Regions from separate parts of the Clostridium sp. HCS.1 genome, predicted to be linked through region 1. Evidence: a T-box and tRNA genes for the amino acid it is inferred to sense, from the RefSeq annotation. Region 1 holds a T-box; the other holds one or more tRNA genes.
What was found. The T-box of region 1 lies ahead of tyrS (tyrosine--tRNA ligase). A T-box ahead of a tRNA ligase gene usually reads a tRNA of that ligase, here a tRNA-Tyr.
Positions count from the first base shown of each region.

Region 2: it encodes a tRNA-Tyr, which carries the amino acid that the T-box ahead of tyrS (tyrosine--tRNA ligase) is inferred to sense. The anticodon was not compared.

Region 1 covers NZ_CP170704.1:2,586,035-2,595,978, reverse strand. The annotation lists gene ACFYH6_RS12395 (RNA polymerase sigma factor) at 1-46, shown strand, start outside; gene ACFYH6_RS12390 (DUF4179 domain-containing protein) at 30-1,400, shown strand; T-box leader at 1,497-1,764, shown strand; gene tyrS (tyrosine--tRNA ligase) at 1,878-3,089, shown strand; gene ACFYH6_RS12380 (NADPH-dependent oxidoreductase) at 3,232-3,972, opposite strand; gene ACFYH6_RS12375 (hypothetical protein) at 4,275-4,445, opposite strand; gene ACFYH6_RS12370 (MFS transporter) at 4,737-5,870, shown strand; gene cplR (ABC-F type ribosomal protection protein CplR) at 5,995-7,638, opposite strand; gene ACFYH6_RS12360 (EcsC family protein) at 7,995-8,780, shown strand; gene ACFYH6_RS12355 (GTP-binding protein) at 8,803-9,944, shown strand, end outside.
Region 2 covers NZ_CP170704.1:3,322,081-3,332,024, forward strand. The annotation lists gene ACFYH6_RS15885 (ATP-dependent RecD-like DNA helicase) at 1-914, opposite strand, end outside; gene nagA (N-acetylglucosamine-6-phosphate deacetylase) at 1,066-2,196, shown strand; gene metK (methionine adenosyltransferase) at 2,351-3,526, opposite strand; SAM riboswitch class I at 3,625-3,730, opposite strand; tRNA gene ACFYH6_RS15900 (tRNA-Tyr) at 3,863-3,947, opposite strand; tRNA gene ACFYH6_RS15905 (tRNA-Thr) at 3,954-4,028, opposite strand; tRNA gene ACFYH6_RS15910 (tRNA-Val) at 4,034-4,109, opposite strand; tRNA gene ACFYH6_RS15915 (tRNA-Tyr) at 4,130-4,214, opposite strand; tRNA gene ACFYH6_RS15920 (tRNA-Thr) at 4,221-4,295, opposite strand; tRNA gene ACFYH6_RS15925 (tRNA-Tyr) at 4,314-4,398, opposite strand; gene ACFYH6_RS15930 (hypothetical protein) at 4,613-5,059, opposite strand; gene yyaC (spore protease YyaC) at 5,169-5,681, shown strand; gene mreB (rod shape-determining protein MreB) at 5,743-6,777, opposite strand; gene spoIIID (sporulation transcriptional regulator SpoIIID) at 6,931-7,185, opposite strand; gene ACFYH6_RS15950 (M23 family metallopeptidase) at 7,402-8,136, opposite strand; gene spoIID (stage II sporulation protein D) at 8,375-9,391, opposite strand; gene murA (UDP-N-acetylglucosamine 1-carboxyvinyltransferase) at 9,592-9,944, opposite strand, start outside.

The DNA.
Region 1 (9,944 bases):
AATAAGAAAAAATATAGGTGGTGATATAAATGATAGACTTAGATAAGGAATTAAAAAATTTAAAAGAAGATAAGTTAAAGGCGCCACTAGAACTTGAAAATTTATTGAAAGAAGCTTTAGAGGGGGCTAAAATAGAAAAAAAGAAAAAGCTTAATTTAAATAATAAATACATTAAGGTTGCAATATTATTTATATCATTTATTCTTATTTTAAATATAAGTACAGTTTCAGCAATGATAAAGAAATTAATAGGATACGATGAATATTTTTCTTATTATAGTTATTTAAAAAAGCTTAATGATAGTGGAGAACTACAAGAGGTAAACAAGAATATAACTTTTAGTAATGGAAAAGAAATAACTATAGAAGCTATAGTTTATGATAATAAATATATTTCTATTTTTATGAAAGGAAATATAAAGTATATAGAAATATTTGTACCTACAGATGAACCACCAATAGAAGATAATGATATAGGGAAAAATTCTAATATGGAAATTCTCCATGGAGAAGCTGCTGGAGTTATAGGTATAGCTGGGCAAAATGATAATAATGGAGATGCTTTAATTTTAGAAAGGTTTAAAATAGGAGAAAACAGAGAAACTTTCACTTTAAGAATTACTGAAGACGGAGAAATTAAAGAAGTAAATATTAATATTGATGAATCTAAAATAGTTAAAGTGAAAAATATAAAGCCTAAGGATAATGAAATAGAAATAGATGGAGTAAAATTTATTGTAAATAATTTAAGGGTTAGTCCACTGGCTATAAACTTAGACTATTCACTTGTTTCAGATGATATTGAAAAAGTTAAAGCTATTCAATTAAACAATGGTGATTTCTTTAGTGAGGGAATATATTTTATGCCTCATATTGAAGGCAGAAATATAGAAAGAATGGGAGTAGTTTCATTTGATGAAAAAGAAGTATTAGATAATGGAATTAGACTAATAGAAAATTTTGTGCTTAATGATTTAGCTATAGATAAGTTTAATAATGTAAAAATAATAATACAAAGAGCAAATTTTAGTGAAAGCTTAAATTTAGATATGAAAAGTAATATAAATGACATTAAGATAAATGATAATCTATTTATTGAAGAATTAAAATATAATGAAAGAAAGAAAACTGTAGATATCGCTTATTGGAGTAAGTATAAGAAGAAATGGTCTTATAAATATTTATATTATGAAATACTCCCTTATGATGGATATTTTTCATATGAACCTTCAGCTCATAAAAGTAATATAAAAGATTATCTAGGTAGTGATTATAGAAAATATGAATTTATGAGAAGGCAGCTATATATTGGAGAAGATAAAAAGTTCTTTATTGTAAATGATAAGGCCTTAGATGTTAGTGAAAAAGATAGAACTATAAAATTAAATATTGATTATTAATAAAAGATATTGACAATATTTGAAAGAAGTTCTATAATCCATAGTAATAAATAAGCATAACTAAGAATTATTTATATAATTCGGAGTATAAGATAATAAAAAGCTATGATAAGAAGAAGTAGTAATTAGAAAGGCTTACAGAAAGTTACCGGTTGATGAGAGGTGCAAGAAAAGCTAATTACGAATACATCTTTGAGCTTCACACCAAATGGTGCTTTGCACCTAGTAGGCTGTGACGTATTCCTTGCACACGTTATAGTGCTAGAGTATTACCTAGTTTAATCTAGAGTACTCGAAAAGGTAGACAATGTGAGTTGTCTATGAACTTAGGTGGTAACACGAAGATTTATCTCTCGTCCTTTGATATAAGGGACGGGAGTTTTTATTTTCCCACAAGTTCTAAATTATTAAAAGGCTTTAATACTTATCCTTATAGAGCTTGCTTATATTAAAAAATATAAGAGGAGTGTAAAAGATATGAAAACAGTAGAGGAACAACTAAAAATTATTAAAAAAGGAGTAGAATTAATAGTTAGTGAAGAAGAACTTAGATTAAAACTTGAGAAATCAATAAAAAATAATAAGCCATTAACTATTAAGCTAGGACTGGACCCAAGTGCACCAGATATACATCTAGGTCATGCTGTTGTTTTAAGAAAAATTAAGCAAATGCAAGATTTAGGGCACAAAGCAGTTATAGTAATAGGTGATTTTACTGGAAAAATTGGAGATCCTACAGGAAAGGCAAAGGGAAGAAAAGCATTAACTGAAGATGAAGTCTTAAAAAATGCTGAAACCTATAAAAATCAAATTTTTAAAGTCTTAGATAAGGATAAAACAGAGGTTAAATTTAATAGTACTTGGCTTTCAAAATTGAATTTTGATGACGTATTAAAGCTAGCAGCAACAACAACTGTAGCTAGAATGTTAGAAAGAGATGATTTTCAAAAAAGATACAATAATAATGTTCCAATAGGAATTCATGAATTCTTTTACCCACTAATGCAAGCTTACGATTCAGTAGCCTTAGAAGCTGATATAGAGCTTGGAGGAACTGATCAAACCTTTAATATATTAATGGGGAGAACCTTACAAAAGACAAGGGGGCAAGAACAACAAATTGCAATGTTTATGCCAATATTAGAAGGTTTAGATGGTATTGAAAAAATGAGTAAAAGTTTAGGAAATTACATTGGAGTTAATGAACCAGCAAATGTGATGTTTAAAAAGGTTATGGAAGTTCCTGATAGCTTAATAATAAAATACTTTGAGCTAGCAACAGATGAACATCCTGATAAAATAGAAGAAATAAAGGAAAGACTTAATAATGGAGAGAATCCTAGGGATATTAAGCTTGAATTAGCAAGAATAATAACTGCTTTATACCATTCAAAAGAAGAATTAGAAGAGGCAATAGATTTCTATAATACAGCCTTTTCAAAAAAAGAAATACCAGATAATATTCCAAATTTAAATTTTAGTGGTAGTACATTAAGAGATATTCTTGATGATTTAATAAAGGAAAACTTTGTTCCTAGTAAAAAGGAATTCAATAGATTATTAGCTCAAGGCGGAATTAAGTTAAATGGTGAAAAAATACAAGATTTAGATATAAATATTAAAAATAATGATGTATTGAAAATAGGAAAGAAAAAGTTTCTTAGACTAATATTTTCAGAAAATAATTAAATAATAAATATAAAAATAAACTTGATTATTTATAAATAAAAAAACTACACTCTTCATATAATTATATGACTATAGGTCAATATAATTATATGAAGAGTGTAGTATAAAAGTTTTATAGTAGTGTTAAAAATTATTACAATATTTATTTAGTAGAAAAACCCTGATTTTCTAAGGAATCTTTAAAAGTAGGATAGTAGTTATTCATATATAAAGCAGATGTTAAAGAACTCCAATTTTTTTCTTTTTCATATCTACCAATTTCTTTTAAATATTCAGCCATTACCTCATCATAAGGATCTATTGAAGCTTCAACAGCTTTTCTATCATATTTATCTAAATGCCTAAAACTATCAAAAGATATTCTTGGCTTTTTATGTGAATTATTAGCAGGATGACCAACTACTAATCCAACTAATGGGAAAGTATATTTTGGAAGTTCTAAAAGCTTAATAACTTCTTCAGGATTTCTTCTTATTCCACCTATTGGAACAACACCAAGTCCAAGGGATTCAGCAGCTATTGTAGCAGCACCTAAAGCTATACCAACATCTACAGAACCAACTCCAATACCTTCTACATATTCATTAATTTTTTGCTCAACATTATTTTTCTTAGCAGCAAGGTATGTTCTATAAAAATCCATTACAAAAACAAGAAATACTGGTGCTTCTGCAACATAACGTTGATTTCCAGTAAGCTCTGCTAATTTCTCTCTTTTAGATTTATCTCTAACTACAATTACAGATGTTTGTTGACCATTTATAGAGTTTGGCATAGCCTGAGCAGATTTTACTATTTCATCAATTATATCATTTGAAACATCTTTATCTAAATATTGTCTTATTGATCTATGATTTTGAATTATTTCTATTGTGTTATTCATTTATATCTCACCTTCATTTTTATATTCTCTTCTTATTAAGGAATTATAGTCTTATTAAGAATGAAAATCAATAGCTTTAAATTTAATTTAATGCAATTTAATTTTAATAATACATTTTATTAAGATATTATAAAAATAGATACTTATAAAAAAAGTACTTCAAATTAGATAATCTAAAATAAAGTACTTTTATATTTTAAGTATCATAACAATAGTAGGTAAACTCATATTTATATAAAGAAAGTTATTAATTAATATGTAGAGGTGCAACATATAATTAAAAAATATGAGAAGTTATTGTATCACTTATTGTGAGATAGCTTTGATCTTTTAGTAAATTTTTTACCATTAGAATGTGAGCCTTTCTTTTTACCATTTTCAATTCCTATTTCTGCTCCAGATTCAGAATACATTTTCCTAAGCTCAGCATTAGATTTAGGACGATCCTTTTGCCTATTCTTATTGTTATCCATATTAAATTACCTCCTATATAAATTATCTCTATTAGTTTTTCCACAAAAAAATAAAAAATAATATATAAATAGAGGCTTTCAAGGTATCTATTTATATATTAGTAAAGAATAATATTTTTTAGAGGTAATAGTAATTAAATGCAAGAAAATGGTATAATGTATGTAAGAAAATAAAAAATAATATTTATTGGAGGATAGTAAGATGTTTAGACCTATTTAACAATTACCTAAGATAGTTTTTATAACCTTTTTAAAAGGTTTATTTGTGGTGTCTTAGGAGGGATTGTTAAATTGAATAAAAGAATAAACATTTATTTATTAAATATTATTATATTTTTGCAAGGATTGATATTTTATGCTCCAATTGCAACTATATATAGAGAAAATAGAGGAGTATCTATATCACAAATATTTTTAATAGAATCTATTTATATGGTATTAATTATATTATTAGAAATTCCTTGGGGAAGGTTTGCTGATAAATTTGGATATAAGAGAACCTTGATATTAGCTAATTTTATCTTTTTTATTTCTAAAATAATTTTTTTCAAAGCAGATTCATTTTTTATGTTTTTTATTGAAAGATTGCTATTAGCTATTTCAATATCAGGTTTATCAGGATGTGACTCTGCCTTATTATTTCTTTCATTAGATGAAAAAGATAATAGTGAAAGAGCTTTTGCAAGATATGATTTCTTTTCAAATTTAGGTTTTCTATTAGGTTCAATCTTATCTACATTTATTATTAATGTATCTATGGATTTGGCAGCATTTTATACAATAATACCTTATGGAGTTGCTTTTTTATTATCTTTTCTCTTAAAAGATGTTAAGGGAAAATCTTTAGAAAGCGTAGGAATAATCAAAAATTTGAAATGCATTTTACAAAAAAGAAATATATTGATATTTGTAATTGCCATAGCCTTAGTAACTGAAGTTGTTCAAAGTATAACTGTATTTTTAAATCAAGGAATATATATAAAAAGTAATATTGATGTAAAATATTTTGGATTAATCTTAGCGGCTATTCAAATTATTAAATTAATATCAATTAAATCATATAAAATAACAAATAAAATTGGACAAAAAACTACTATAAAATTGTTTATTATGGTTATTTTTATAAGTTCTTTTGCTTTGATATTTATTAGAAAAGGTTTTTTAGCCTTTACTGGAATAGCATTAATAGCAACTAGTATGGCTTTTATTGAACCAATATTTATGGATATTAAGAATAAATCTATAGAGACTGTAGATAGAGCAACTTTACTTTCTATTTATTCCATGCTTGGGAGCATAATTTCAGCAGTTATTAATCCAGTAATAGGATTTGCTGCTAATTATTCTTTAGAAGGATCCTTAATAGTCTGTAGTATAATTAGCCTAATTTCAATGATATTTATTGGTGTAAATAAAGACAAATAATAAATTTTTTTGAAATTATCCTTTTGAAATTTTAGAAAAAAATATGTTATAATTTATTTAAGATCAGCGTGTAGTTTGTTTTGCAAGCGTAAGTCCAGTTGCAACAAACTACACACTTTTTCTTTTATCTTAAAGCTTTAAGCTTATTTAAAATATCAAGATACTCTTCTTCTAATAGATTCTTTTTTTCAATATTATTTTCAAAGGATAATAAAGATATAACTTCTGAAAGCTTGTTTTCTAATAGTAATATATTTTCTTTATTTCCTTTTTCATTTTTATCTATCTTAGGTTTAGTTTTAAAGGTTATATATTCATCATAACTGCCATCAAATTGACAAATTTTGTTATTTTCTATTTCTAATATTGAATTACAAATATTAGAAATAAATTTTCTGTCATGAGAAACTATCAATAAAGTTTTATCAGTATTTTTAAGGGCATTTTCAAGAGATTCCATACACTTAATATCTAAATAATTTGTTGGTTCATCAAGGATAATAATATTATTGTCAGAAAGTAATAGCTTACATATAGCCACTCTTACTTTTTCTCCACCGCTAAGAGTAGAAATCTTTTTATATACAGCATCACCTTTAAATCCAAATCCATCAAGATTAATTCTAATAAAGCTTTCTTCATAGGATGAGTTAATCTTTATATTTTCTAATATTGTTTTATCTTGATTTAGTATATTTTGTTCTTGATCAAGAAAACCAATTACAGCATTATTGGATATTTTAATATTTTCATTATCATTTTTAATTAATTCCTTTAAAAGAGTACTTTTACCAGTACCATTTTTCCCTATTAAAGCAACTTTCTTACCTTTTTTTATTTTAAAGTTAGCATTTGATAGTAAGATTTTATCTTTTATTAATAGATTTAAATCTTTAACTTCAATAGGATTTTTAGATGTTAATTCTAAATTTTCTATTACATTTATCTTTATTTGTTTTTCTGTTTTTGGCTTTTCTTTTACATCAAGATGTTCAATTCTGCTATTAATTGCTTTTATGCTATTATCCATATTTTTTTTAGATTTTTGACCTCCCATTTTATGAAGTCTTGCTTCTGAATTTCCCATTCTCTTAGGAGTTCTTTTTATATTATTTCTAAGTTGTTCTTTAACAGTTATTGCTTCTTCAAGTCTTCTTTTTTCATTTATATATTTAGTATATTCTTCTTTGTCATGTTCTTTTTCTAATTCTTTTAACTCTAAATATTTAGTATAGTTTCCTTTATAGACATTTAATTTTCCATCTTCAATTTCAACTATAGTATTACATAAAGCATCAAGAAAATTTCTATCATGAGAAACTAAGATAAAGGAACCAGTATGATTTTTAAACATTTTTTCTAAAGTTTCAATACTATTACTATCTAAATTAGAAGTTGGCTCATCTGCAATTATAAGTTCTTTATTTTCACTTAATGCATTAGAAATTTTAAGCTTGACCTTTTCTCCACCAGAGAGAGAGTCTCTATATTCAGTAGGAGCATTAAATAAGCTATTTATTTTATTTAAAGAGCTATCTTCTTTAGGATTTTCCACTTGGCTAATATAAGAAAAACTTTTAGTTAAGTAGATACTTCCTGAATCAGCTTCCTCTTCACCTATTAGGAGTTTTAAAAGAGTACTTTTACCAGAACCATTTTCACCTACTAAGCCTATTCTATCTCCTTTTTGAATTTCAAGTTTTTTTATATCTAATAATAATCTATCACCATAATATTTTTTTACATTATTTAATAATGCTAATTGCATAAAAAAAATCCCTCCTATTTGGGGAGAGAGTTACAGACATTAAATAAAAGGTAACACAAAGAAACCTATAGTCAATAATCTACTCTCCATAAATTTACGCATAATAAAAAAGCCTAAGGACTATTTTTATATGCACTTAAATTAATTAAAGTAGATTACATTCTCATTGTTGAAATTACCTTTACCTTTCCTTGAGTAAATATTTATTTTGAAGAAATTATATCTTCAAGTATATTATATATAAGATTTTACATTTTAGATAGAGAAATATTGAAAGAATTTAAAATAATATGTAATTTCAGCTTTCCAATTAAAATGATATAATTATTATAATCATATATAAGGAAGTAGAGATTATGAGTAAATTTATAAATAAAGAAATTAATAAATTAAATAAGAAGGAAAATAAAATACTTAATAAGAAGAAAAATAAGCTTATTAAGGATAAAATATCTCCTATATCTGAGAAAATCCAGGGAAAAATTCCAGATAAATTAAAATCAACATTAGAAAGTGCTTTTTATAATGCTTTTAAGGTAGTTATAAAAAATGGTAGTAAGTATATTGAAAAGTTATATAATAAGGAAAAAATAAAATTAGATCATGAGATTAATGATTATTCTTTAAATAAGAGAATGACAAGAAAAAGCTTAAAATTAATTGATTCTCAAGGGAAAAAAAGTAAACTTATTAATTCAACTATTTCAACAGTTGAAGGGGTAGGTTTAGGACTTTTAGGAATCGGAATACCTGACATTCCAGTATTTATATCAATGATATTAAAAACTGTCTATGAAATTGCTTTAAGCTATGGATTTAATTATGAAAAGGAAGAAGAAAAAATTTATATCTTAAATTTAATTAATGTAGCATTAAGTAGCGAAGAAGAAAAACAAATTTATAATGAAAAATTAAATAATATAGAAAATAAAATTATATTAGGATTAGATATAGAAAATATTTTAGATGAAGAAATAAAAGAAACCTCTAAGGTATTGTCAAATAGCTTATTAGTTACTAAATTTATTCAAGGCCTACCTATAGTTGGTGTAATAGGTGGAGTTACTAATTATCAATTTATAAGTAAGGTAAGCAAATATGCAAGAATTAGATATAAGAAGAGATATTTAAAGAAATACTAATATTTTCTAGAAAGGTGACTAAATGAAGAAGACAATAGGGATACTTGCACATGTAGATGCGGGAAAAACAACATTTTCAGAACAATTACTTTATCATACAAATAGTATTAGAAATAGAGGAAGAGTGGATCATAAAAACTCTTTCTTAGATTCTCATAACATAGAGAAGGAAAGAGGAATTACTATATTTTCTGATGAAGCTATTTTTGAAATAGGAGACTCTAAATATTATCTTATTGATACTCCTGGACATATAGATTTTTCTTCAGAGATGGAAAGAGCATTAAGTATTTTGGATTATGCTATTTTAATAGTAAGTGGAGTAGAAGGAATACAAGGACATACAGAAACAATTTGGACTTTACTTAAAAAATATAATGTTCCAACATTCTTTTTTATTAATAAAATGGATAGAATAGGGGCTAATTTAGAAAAAATAATTGAGGAAATAAAAGAGAATTTAACTAGTGATATATGTTATATAGACAATTTAAATGAATTAAATGAGGAAATAATAGAATTTGTTTCAGAAAGAGATGAGATTCTTTTAGAAAGATATTTTAATGGTGATTATAATGAAGAAGATTGGATTATAAGACTAAAAAGTCTTATAAAAGAAAGCAAGGTATTTCCATGCTTATCTGGAAGTGCTCTTCAAGACCAAGGAATTGAAAACTTTTTAAGTATTTTTAATGATTTAACTATCAGTAATTATAATGAAGAAGGTGTATTTTCAGGAAGAATATATAAAATAAAACATGATGATAATGGGACAAGACTTACTTTTATAAAAGCATTAAATGGAAGTTTAAAAGTTAGGGATGAAGTATCCTATGGAAGAGATTCTGAAATAATAGAAAAAATAAGTAGCATAAGAGTATATAATGGAAGTAAATTCACCACTGTAGATAAGGTAGTAGCAGGAGATGTTTTTGCAGTTACTGGGTTAAGTATGGCTAATGCAGGAGAAGGTATTGGAAGCTTAAAAGATGATATAATATTTAATATGGTTCCAACATTAATGTCAAAAGTTATTTTTGATAAAAGTTATAATGTTAAAGATATACTAAGATTTTTTAGAATATTAGAAAGTGAAGACTCAGCGTTAAATGTTATTTGGAATGAAGCTTTACAAGAAATACAGGTTTCTATTATGGGGAAAAT
Region 2 (9,944 bases), 740 kb from region 1:
ATATCTGAGTTAATACTTCTAAAGTTCTCCATACTCAAAGTTATTATTCTATTGGTTACACCTAATTCACAATAATAATATGGTAATGCAAAAACCGAATCCTTTCCCTCTATTTTCTCAACTTTTATTTTTGAATCTAAAGATAAATTATATAAACTCTCCTCTACCATTTCAGGTGTAGCTCCTAATATTTTGCTTGATTCCCTTATTAGCTCATCCTTTGGCATAAATGTGTTACCTGCGGCAGAAAACTGATTTAATATATATCTAATCCCGCTTTGAATTCTAAAAGGTGAACTTGCTTCAATTCCTATACTCTTTGCTATTCTATCTGCAGTTATAAATCCAATACCACTAATTTCATCTGAAAGAATATATGGATTTTCTAAAATTATCTCTTTAGCATTTGCTCCAAAGGTTTTATGAATTTTTATACATTGATTTGTACTCATTCCATGACCTTGGAAGAATATAACTATATCTTTTAAATCTCTTTGTTCTAAATAAGATTCCTTAATAATCTCAAACTTTTTTGCCCCTATTCCTTCTACTAATTTTATTTTATCGATATCTGTATCTAAAACTTCTAAAGTTTTTTCCTTAAATTTTTCAACTAATCTTTTAGCTGTAATTGGGCCTATTCCTCTTATAATTCCTGTAGATAAATATCTTTCTATTCCCTTTGTAGAATTAGGAAGTATTTCTTCATATTCCTCTATATTAAATTGTCGTCCAAATTGCTTATGAACAACCCATTGACCTTTTAATTTAACATGTTGACCTTCTTTTATAAAAGGAACTACTCCCACTGCATTTATTATTTCCTTTTCAGTTCTAATCTTACTTACTACATATCCAGTGTCATCACTTTTAAATACAATAGATTCCACTATTCCATTTATACAATCTTCCATGTTACATTCTCCAAATCTAAATATTTTTTGTTTATACTATTTTTATTATATAATATATCTCTAATAATACATAATAAAGATTATTTATTTTTAAGAATATTGTTTCAATATGGTATAATAATTATATGTTAGGAAGTATGGAGGTGTTTATATGATTATTAAAAATTGTAATATCATATATCTTGACAAGATAGAAAATGGTTCTGTCTTAATTGAAAATGGAAAAATAAAAGAAATTAATCCAAGTAATTATGATGATGAGGAAGTAATAGATGCCAATGGTTTATATTTATCACCAGGATTTATAGATGTTCATATTCATGGTGCAGGTGGCCATGATACTATGGATGGAACCTTTGAAGCAATTAATGAAATTTCCAAGGTAATAGTTAAACATGGTACTACATCCTTTACTCCAACTACTATGACTGTTGCTGTAGAAGATATTAGAAAGTCAATGAATGTAATAAAAGAAGCAAAGGAAAAAGGAACTGATGGAGCTATAGTATTAGGTGCTCATTTAGAAGGTCCATTTATTAGCCCAAAGGCTATAGGAGCCCAAAATCCTAATTACTTAATTCCACCAACATTAGAAAATTATAATGCAATGGTTGGAGATGCTGAAGATGCTGTAGTATCAATTACAATTGCACCAGAAATACCAGGTGCAAAAGAGTTAATTAAAGAATTATCTCAAAGAGGAGTAGTTTGTTCTATAGGGCATACTAAAGCTACTTATAACGAAGCTATGGAAGGAATAAAGTGTGGATGTGGTCACTCAACTCATCTTTTTAATGCTATGACACCTTTCGCTCATAGAGAACCTGGAGTTGTAGGAGCTATATTTGATAGTGATATAACAACAGAAACTATTTCAGATGGAATCCATGTGTCTTATCCATCACTTAGAATAGCTTACAAACAAAAAACTTCAGACAAAGTTCTTTTAGTTACAGATGCTATGATGGCTTGTGCAATGCCTGATGGAATGTATGCTTTAGGTGGTCAAGATGTTGTGGTTAAAGATGGTGCAGCAAGATTATTAAGCGGAAGCCTAGCAGGCTCAATTCTTACATTAGACAAGGCTGTTAAGAATGTATATAAAAACGTTGGTATGCCTCTATATGAAGCTGTAAAAATGGCTAGCTACAATCCTGCAAAACATTGTAAAGTTTCAGATAGAAAAGGTCTTATTAAAGAAGGATATGACGCTGATTTATTATTATTTGACGAAGATATCAACATTAAAAATGTAGTTGTTGGTGGAAAAGTTATAGTATAAAAAATTATTTAGATATATTTTTATAAATTCTAAAGAATAAAAACAAGGAGATAAATATTATAATAATTACTTTAGCAAAGGCTAGAGAACTTAAAATATAATATTTATCTCCTTTTTAATTAAAGTTTATAAACTCTTTATTAAGCTTAAAATTTTACATATATTTTTTTATTTCTTCTACTTTATTAAGGTTTTCCCATGGTAAATCTAAATCAATTCTACCAAAGTGTCCATAAGCAGCTGTTTGCTTATATATAGGTCTTCTTAGCTCTAAATCTCTAATTATAGCACCTGGTCTTAAATCAAATACCTTTTCTACTATAGCTACTATTTCTTCTTCAGATTTTTTGCCTGTACCAAAAGTTTCAATTTCTATTGATACCGGCTTAGCAACTCCAATAGCATAAGCTAATTGAATTTCTAATTTATCAGCAATTCCTGCTGCAACTAAATTTTTAGCTACCCATCTTGCTGCATAAGCTGCTGATCTGTCAACTTTAGTTGGATCTTTACCTGAAAAAGCACCGCCACCGTGTCTTCCATATCCACCATAAGTATCAACAATTATTTTTCTTCCTGTTAAACCACTATCTCCTTGTGGTCCTCCAACAACAAATCTACCTGTTGGATTTATATAATATTTTGTTTTATCATCTAATAATTCAGCTGGAACTACAGCTTTTATTACATGCTCCATTAAGTCATTTCTAATTTGCTCTTGAGTAACTTCTTCGCTGTGTTGTGTTGATATTACAATGGCGTCTATTCTTATTACTTTATTATCATCATATTCAACAGTAACTTGAGTTTTTCCGTCTGGTCTTAAATATGATAAAGTACCATCTTTTCTAACTTCAGATAATCTTCTTGATAACCTGTGAGCCATAGCTATTGGTAATGGCATAAATTCTTCTGTTTCATTAGTTGCAAAACCAAACATCATACCTTGGTCTCCAGCTCCAACAGCTTCTACTTCATCCTTTTCTCCTGCCCTAAATTCTAAGGCTTCATTAACACCCATTGCTATATCTCCTGATTGCTCATCAATAGATGTTAAAACTGAACATGTATCACAGTCAAATCCATATTTAGCTCTATCATATCCAATTTCTCTTACAGTTTCTCTTACTAGCTTTGGAATATCAACATAGCAATTAGTTGATATTTCTCCCATAACTAAAACCATTCCTGTAGTAACAGCTGTTTCACAGGCTACTCTTGCCATAGGATCTTGTGCTAAGATGCTATCTAAAACAGCATCGGATATTTGGTCACAAATTTTATCTGGATGTCCTTCTGTAACTGACTCTGATGTAAATAATCTTCTCATATTAATATCTCCTTTCATATTTTGATATTAATTCTAAAAATTTAGCTATATAATAAAAAAATCTCTTCGATAAGAAGAGATGTTAAAAATCATAACTTTTCTTATCTTGCAAATCAAATTGCTGGAATTGGCACCACACTCAAATACATGAAGTAGGTTGCCGGGTTTCATAGGGCCCTATCCCTCCACCTCTCTTGATAAGAACTAATATCAAATTTTACTTTTCAGATTATATCACTCTTACTATGAATAGTCAATATTTTCTGTAAAACATTTATTTTCTTATAATTTTTATTTATAAGCAAAAAAAGACAAGGTATACTAACATTGTCTTTGTGGTGGGGGAGGACGGATTCGAACCATCGAAACGAAACGTAACAGATTTACAGTCTGCCCCCTTTGGCCACTCGGGAACTCCCCCTTATTATGGAGCTGGCAATAGGAATCGAACCTACAACCTGCTGATTACAAGTCAGCTGCTCTACCGTTGAGCCATGCCAGCATATATGGTGGAAACAACAGGGATCGAACCTGTGACCCTCTGCTTGTAAGGCAGATGCTCTCCCAGCTGAGCTATGCTTCCATATAAAAATTAAATTAAAATGGTGGGGGAGGACGGATTCGAACCATCGAAACGAAACGTAACAGATTTACAGTCTGCCCCCTTTGGCCACTCGGGAACTCCCCCATTTTATGGAGCTGGCAATAGGAATCGAACCTACAACCTGCTGATTACAAGTCAGCTGCTCTACCGTTGAGCCATGCCAGCATATTCAAATAAATTTAATGGTGGGGGAGGACGGATTCGAACCATCGAAACGAAACGTAACAGATTTACAGTCTGCCCCCTTTGGCCACTCGGGAACTCCCCCATAAAATTTATTTAATTAATTTCAGTCATTTGATTTTACTCGCTCGACTGACAATGACTAGTATATATTTATTATTTATTAATTTCAAGTGTAATATTTGTTCATTAAACGAAATTATAACTATTTTATTCTATTTTTCTTTCATTTTCTCCTATTTAATGCTAATATCTTTTTAAAATTATATTTTTAGCATTTTTATTTATTAAATTTAAATTTAGTCCAAAATACTGGAATTTATAGAGTTTTCTAATATATTTTTAAATATTTCATAGTCAGATGTAGGCATTCTTTTTTTAGCTAATTCTACACCTTTATTAATTTTTTCATTATTATCTTTATCTGAAAAATAGTTGTTAATTTTAATAAAATCTAAAACTGATAATTTTTTCATAATTACATTTAACTTTTCTTTTCTATCATTATCTAAATAATTAAATAAACTATTTGAAAAATTACTTTCCTTTAATAAAATAGTTTCTGTTTCTATTGAATTATTCTCTAAACTTTCCTTTGTATTCATATCATATTCATTTGTATCTTGGCTTAAAATATTATTACTTAAAACTTCTTCACTTTTTAACGGCTCCCAAATAAGTAAAAAATAAATAGGTATACTTGCACCTAATATAATAGTAAATATGTATAGTATTAATTTTTTCATATAATTCACCACCTTCATTTAATTACTCTCCTATTTATATTTTTTTATACATTTAATTATATTTTTATTATCTTAAACATATATTGGTATAATCGGGGGGTGAATTCTAGTGAAGCATAAAGTACATTATGATGATCATAATTCCTTCATTGAGATTGCTAATAAAATAAAAAAATATATGAATGAAAATACAGTAATAATTTGTGTAGGTACAGATAAATGCATTGGTGATTCCCTTGGTCCACTAGTAGGTAGCATTTTAATAGAAAAGAACTTCCTATTACCAGTTTTCGGAACACTACAATCTCCTATTCATGCTTTAAATATTGAAGAAAAATTAAATTATATTAATAAACTTCATCCAAACTCACTAATTATCGGAATAGATGCTTGCCTAGGAGAAGAAAATTCTATAGGTGAAATTCATATTCGTGATTATCCAATTCACCCAGGAAAGGGAGTTGGAAAATCACTACCAGAGGTTGGGGATATTTCAATAATAGGTATCGTAGATTCTAGTGACAGTGCTGCATTTTTTACTAGTAGAAGCATTAGATTATATTTAATCATGGAAATGGCTAAAGTAATATCAAATGCTATTATATCATCTTACTCTCTATAGAATTTAATATAAATAAAAAGGGAGCTCTTTAAGCTCCTTTTAAATTATGTAGAAATTACATTTATTCAATTAAACTGATTTCTTCATCATTTATATTAATATCTAACTTATCTAAATATCCTAAAACCTTACCTGTTCCTTCTGCCACTGCTTCAACAGAATTATTTGCAATTTCAACATTTACGCCAGTTTCAAGTTCTATTAATTTATCCAATCCGAATAATAAAGAACCCCCACCAGTCATTAAAATTCCTCTTTCAATTATATCAGAAGCAAGTTCAGGCGGTGTTTTTTCCAATACTGATTTAACACTCTCTACAATTAATGATACAGATTCCTTTAATGCTTCATTAATTTCATTAGATGTAATAGAAATTTCATCTGGTAATCCTGTGATTAAATTTCTACCTTTCATAGTTGTAGTTAATTTCCTTGAATCCTTTAATGCCGAACCAACAGTAACTTTTAATTCTTCTGCTGTTTTTTCACCTATCATTATCTTGTACTTATTTCTAACATATTTAATTATAGCTTCATCAAAAGAATCTCCAGCTACTTTAATAGATGCCCTTACAACTATTCCACCTAAGGATATTACAGCGATATCAGTAGTTCCTCCACCGATATCTACTACCATAGACCCATTAGGCTTAGTTATATCTAAACCTGCTCCAATAGCTGCTGCTAGTGGTTCTTCAATTAAATTAACCTTTTTTGCTCCTGAATTTCTTGCAGCATCAATTACTGCTCTTTTTTCCACTTCAGTTGCTTGAGATGGAACACATACTATTACCTTAGGAGCTGTAATCTTACTCTTTCCGTAAGCCTTTTTTATAAATTCCTTTAACATCTTTTCTGTTATTTCATAATCTGATATAACACCATCTTTTAATGGTCTTACTGCTACTATATTTCCAGGCGTTCTTCCTATCATTTTTCTTGCTTCTTCGCCAACAGCAAGTACTTTATTGTTATTTCTATTTATAGCTACTACTGATGGTTCTTTAAGTATTACACCTTTCCCCTCAGCATAAACTAAAACTGTAGCTGTTCCTAAGTCGATCCCTAGATTACCCCTATTCTTCCAAAACCACATTCCTGTTCACTCCTAATCTCAAACTATATAATTTTAATAAAACAATATCTTATACATAAAAATTTACAATATTTGCCCTATTTCTAATTATATATGGAATATGGTAAACCTTCAATATTTTTATATTCTTAATAAATAATTATTTACCTATCTCTATTGTCCAGAAGTTTTGTACTTAATTTTAGTAGCATTTCCACCTCTAATATGTCTTTCTGCTTTATTTAATTCTAATATTGAATGTGTTTCCTTGGCTATTGTTGGATTTATCTTAGGTAATCTTTCTGTCATATCTTTATGAATTGTACTTTTACTTACTCCAAATACTTTTGCAGTTTTTCTAATTGTATCTTTTGATTCTATAATATATTTTGCAACTTCTAAAACTCTCTCTTCTATATAATCCTTCAAAAATATTACCTCCCTTTATAATAAAATTTATTCATATACTTTAATATTTACTGTTAATACAAAACCAATAATGAAAATGTAAAATTGAGGTAGAAACTCTTTAATGAGTTCTAAAATGAATATACCTTTTTCAAGCTTATATAAATTACATCAACAATTTTACATTTTTCATTCTACATTTTTTAATTTTGAACTATTTACAATAATTTCATTTAATTATTCTTCATTAAATGTAAAATAAGTTGTTGGATCTAAATCTTTACCATCTGAATCTTGAACTTGTATATTTAAATGTTCTCCAAACTCTGTGTTAGTAAATATTTTTGAACTACTTCCAACAGTTCCTATAACTGTTTCTTCTGTAACTCTATCACCAACATTTACCCTAATATCATTTGATAAATTAGTATACTTTGTATACAAACCATTTGGGTGAGCGATAACTATATAATTACCATCATCTACTTTGGTTGATATCTCTTTTACTTCACCAACAGCAGCTGCCATAACTTCGGTTCCTAAAGCAGCACTTATATTTATTCCTCTAATGTTTCTACTTGTTCCATCAGACATAGCTTGAGGCTTTGGATATGTATATCCTCTTGATATTACCCCTTCTATAGGATTTGAAAATACAACTTGAGTATTTGTTCCTGATGAAACATCAACACCTTCTTCATTAGAAGCTATATCTTCTTCATCTTGAGTTAACTCACCATCACCATTACCTTCAACTCTTTCAGCATTTTGCTTTTTCACTTCAGAAGTTTCTTTATCATCAACATTTAAAGTAAATTCATTTTGTGCTTTATTGCTTTCTTCTAATGACTTATTTCTTCTAGTTGTCACTACAGCAACAGTAGCAATTACGCATAAACAAAGAAATAATACTAAATAAAAGCCCTCCTTTCTGAAAAAGTCTTTTACCTTATCTTTTTTGTTATTATTCATATCAACACCTCCTTTTTGTATTCTTGCCTGTTATAGTAAATTAATACAAATTAAAGTATATTTGTTTACATCAAATTTCTACAATTATCAACATTTAGCTTGTATTTACATTTGTAACAATAGCCATTTTTATAACTTTTAATACATAAAACTTCATAAAAAGAAGACTATCTAAATACCTGATTTATATATCAGTTATTTAGATAGTCTTCTTTTATTAATATTTTATTGTTATATATTATTCCTTAAATACTAAATTAGTTATATCTACTCCTGTATAATAGTGAGTTAATATTTCTTTATAATTAGATCCATTGTTAGCCATAACATTGGCTCCCCACTGGCTCATTCCTACTCCATGACCGTATCCTTTGCATTTAAAAATTATCTCATTTTCATTTATAGTATATTGAAAATTAGTTGATGTTAATCCTAAAGTTAATCTAAAATCTAATCCTTTAGCTTTAATTTTCCCTATTCTTAATTCTTTAATACCTCCAGCCTCACTTCTACTTAATACTTCAATATTATCTTTTAAGTTTTCGGAAGTAATACTGGCATCTGGATATTTATCATTAATTTTATTTACAAATTCAGTTATGCTAAAAGGAAATTCACTTTCAAATTTTGGCGCTATTTCCTCACCTTTACTTTCTGTAGATACTAAATAAGGAACTGAACTAGAAAATACATCTACTGCATTCTCTGTCATTCCAGAACTTGTAGAAAAGAATTGAGGATATAAAACTAATTCATTATTATATGATAATACCATTCCCTTAGTATCATCAACAGCATTAGAAATTTTACTCCAATATTCCTCTGCATTACTTCCCCATTTTTCAAATCTTTCATTCTTGCTTATATATACTTGACAGTGAGTTGTGTCACATACATCTCCACCATTTGCAATATCACAGGGTCTAAGCCTTTTTGAAGCAATATATGTCCTTGCTGCAATTGCTTGCGCTTTTAGAGCTTCATCATCAAAGGTTACTAACATTTCTCCTGATACAACACTCTTCACATATTCTTCTATCTGAACTTCTTCTATCCTATTTTCTTTTGTAATATTTACTCTGATAATATCCTTTCCCTTTAATAATATGTCTTTATTTTCCTCTTTAGGTTCCAATACTTCATCTTTGCCATTTGCTTTAGCTGGTATAGATTTAATTATAAATATTGGTACAAATATCATTAGTACTAATATTAGAATACTAGATATTATATTAGATGTAATATCTCTTTTCATAATGATACCTCTCTTTTTATTAATACAATTAAATATATGTTTTATTTACCCAAATATACTTTATATTATTTTTTATGTTAAGTTACTATTTAAACTTTACATTTAAATTCTGATTTAAATAAATATAGGAGTTGCCTTTAGACAACTCCTTATTAAAATGTAGAATATTCAATTTAAATATAATATACCTAAAGATGAAATTATTTTTCAATTCTATATATATTGGCTCCTAGGCCCCTAAATTTTTCTTCTATATTAACATAACCCCTATCTATATGATATAAATCGCTAATTTCTGTCTTTCCTTGTGCCACTAGGCCTGCTAATATCATAGCAGCACCAGCTCTTAAATCTGTTGCTTTAACATCACATCCGGTTAAAGTACCTACACCTTCTATTATAGCTGTTCTTCCATCTATTTTTATATTTGCTCCCATTCTAACTAATTCAGCAACATGCATAAATCTATTCTCAAATACAGTTTCAGTAATAATACTTGATCCCTTTGTAACTGATAGTAATGCCATCATTTGAGCCTGCATATCTGTTGGGA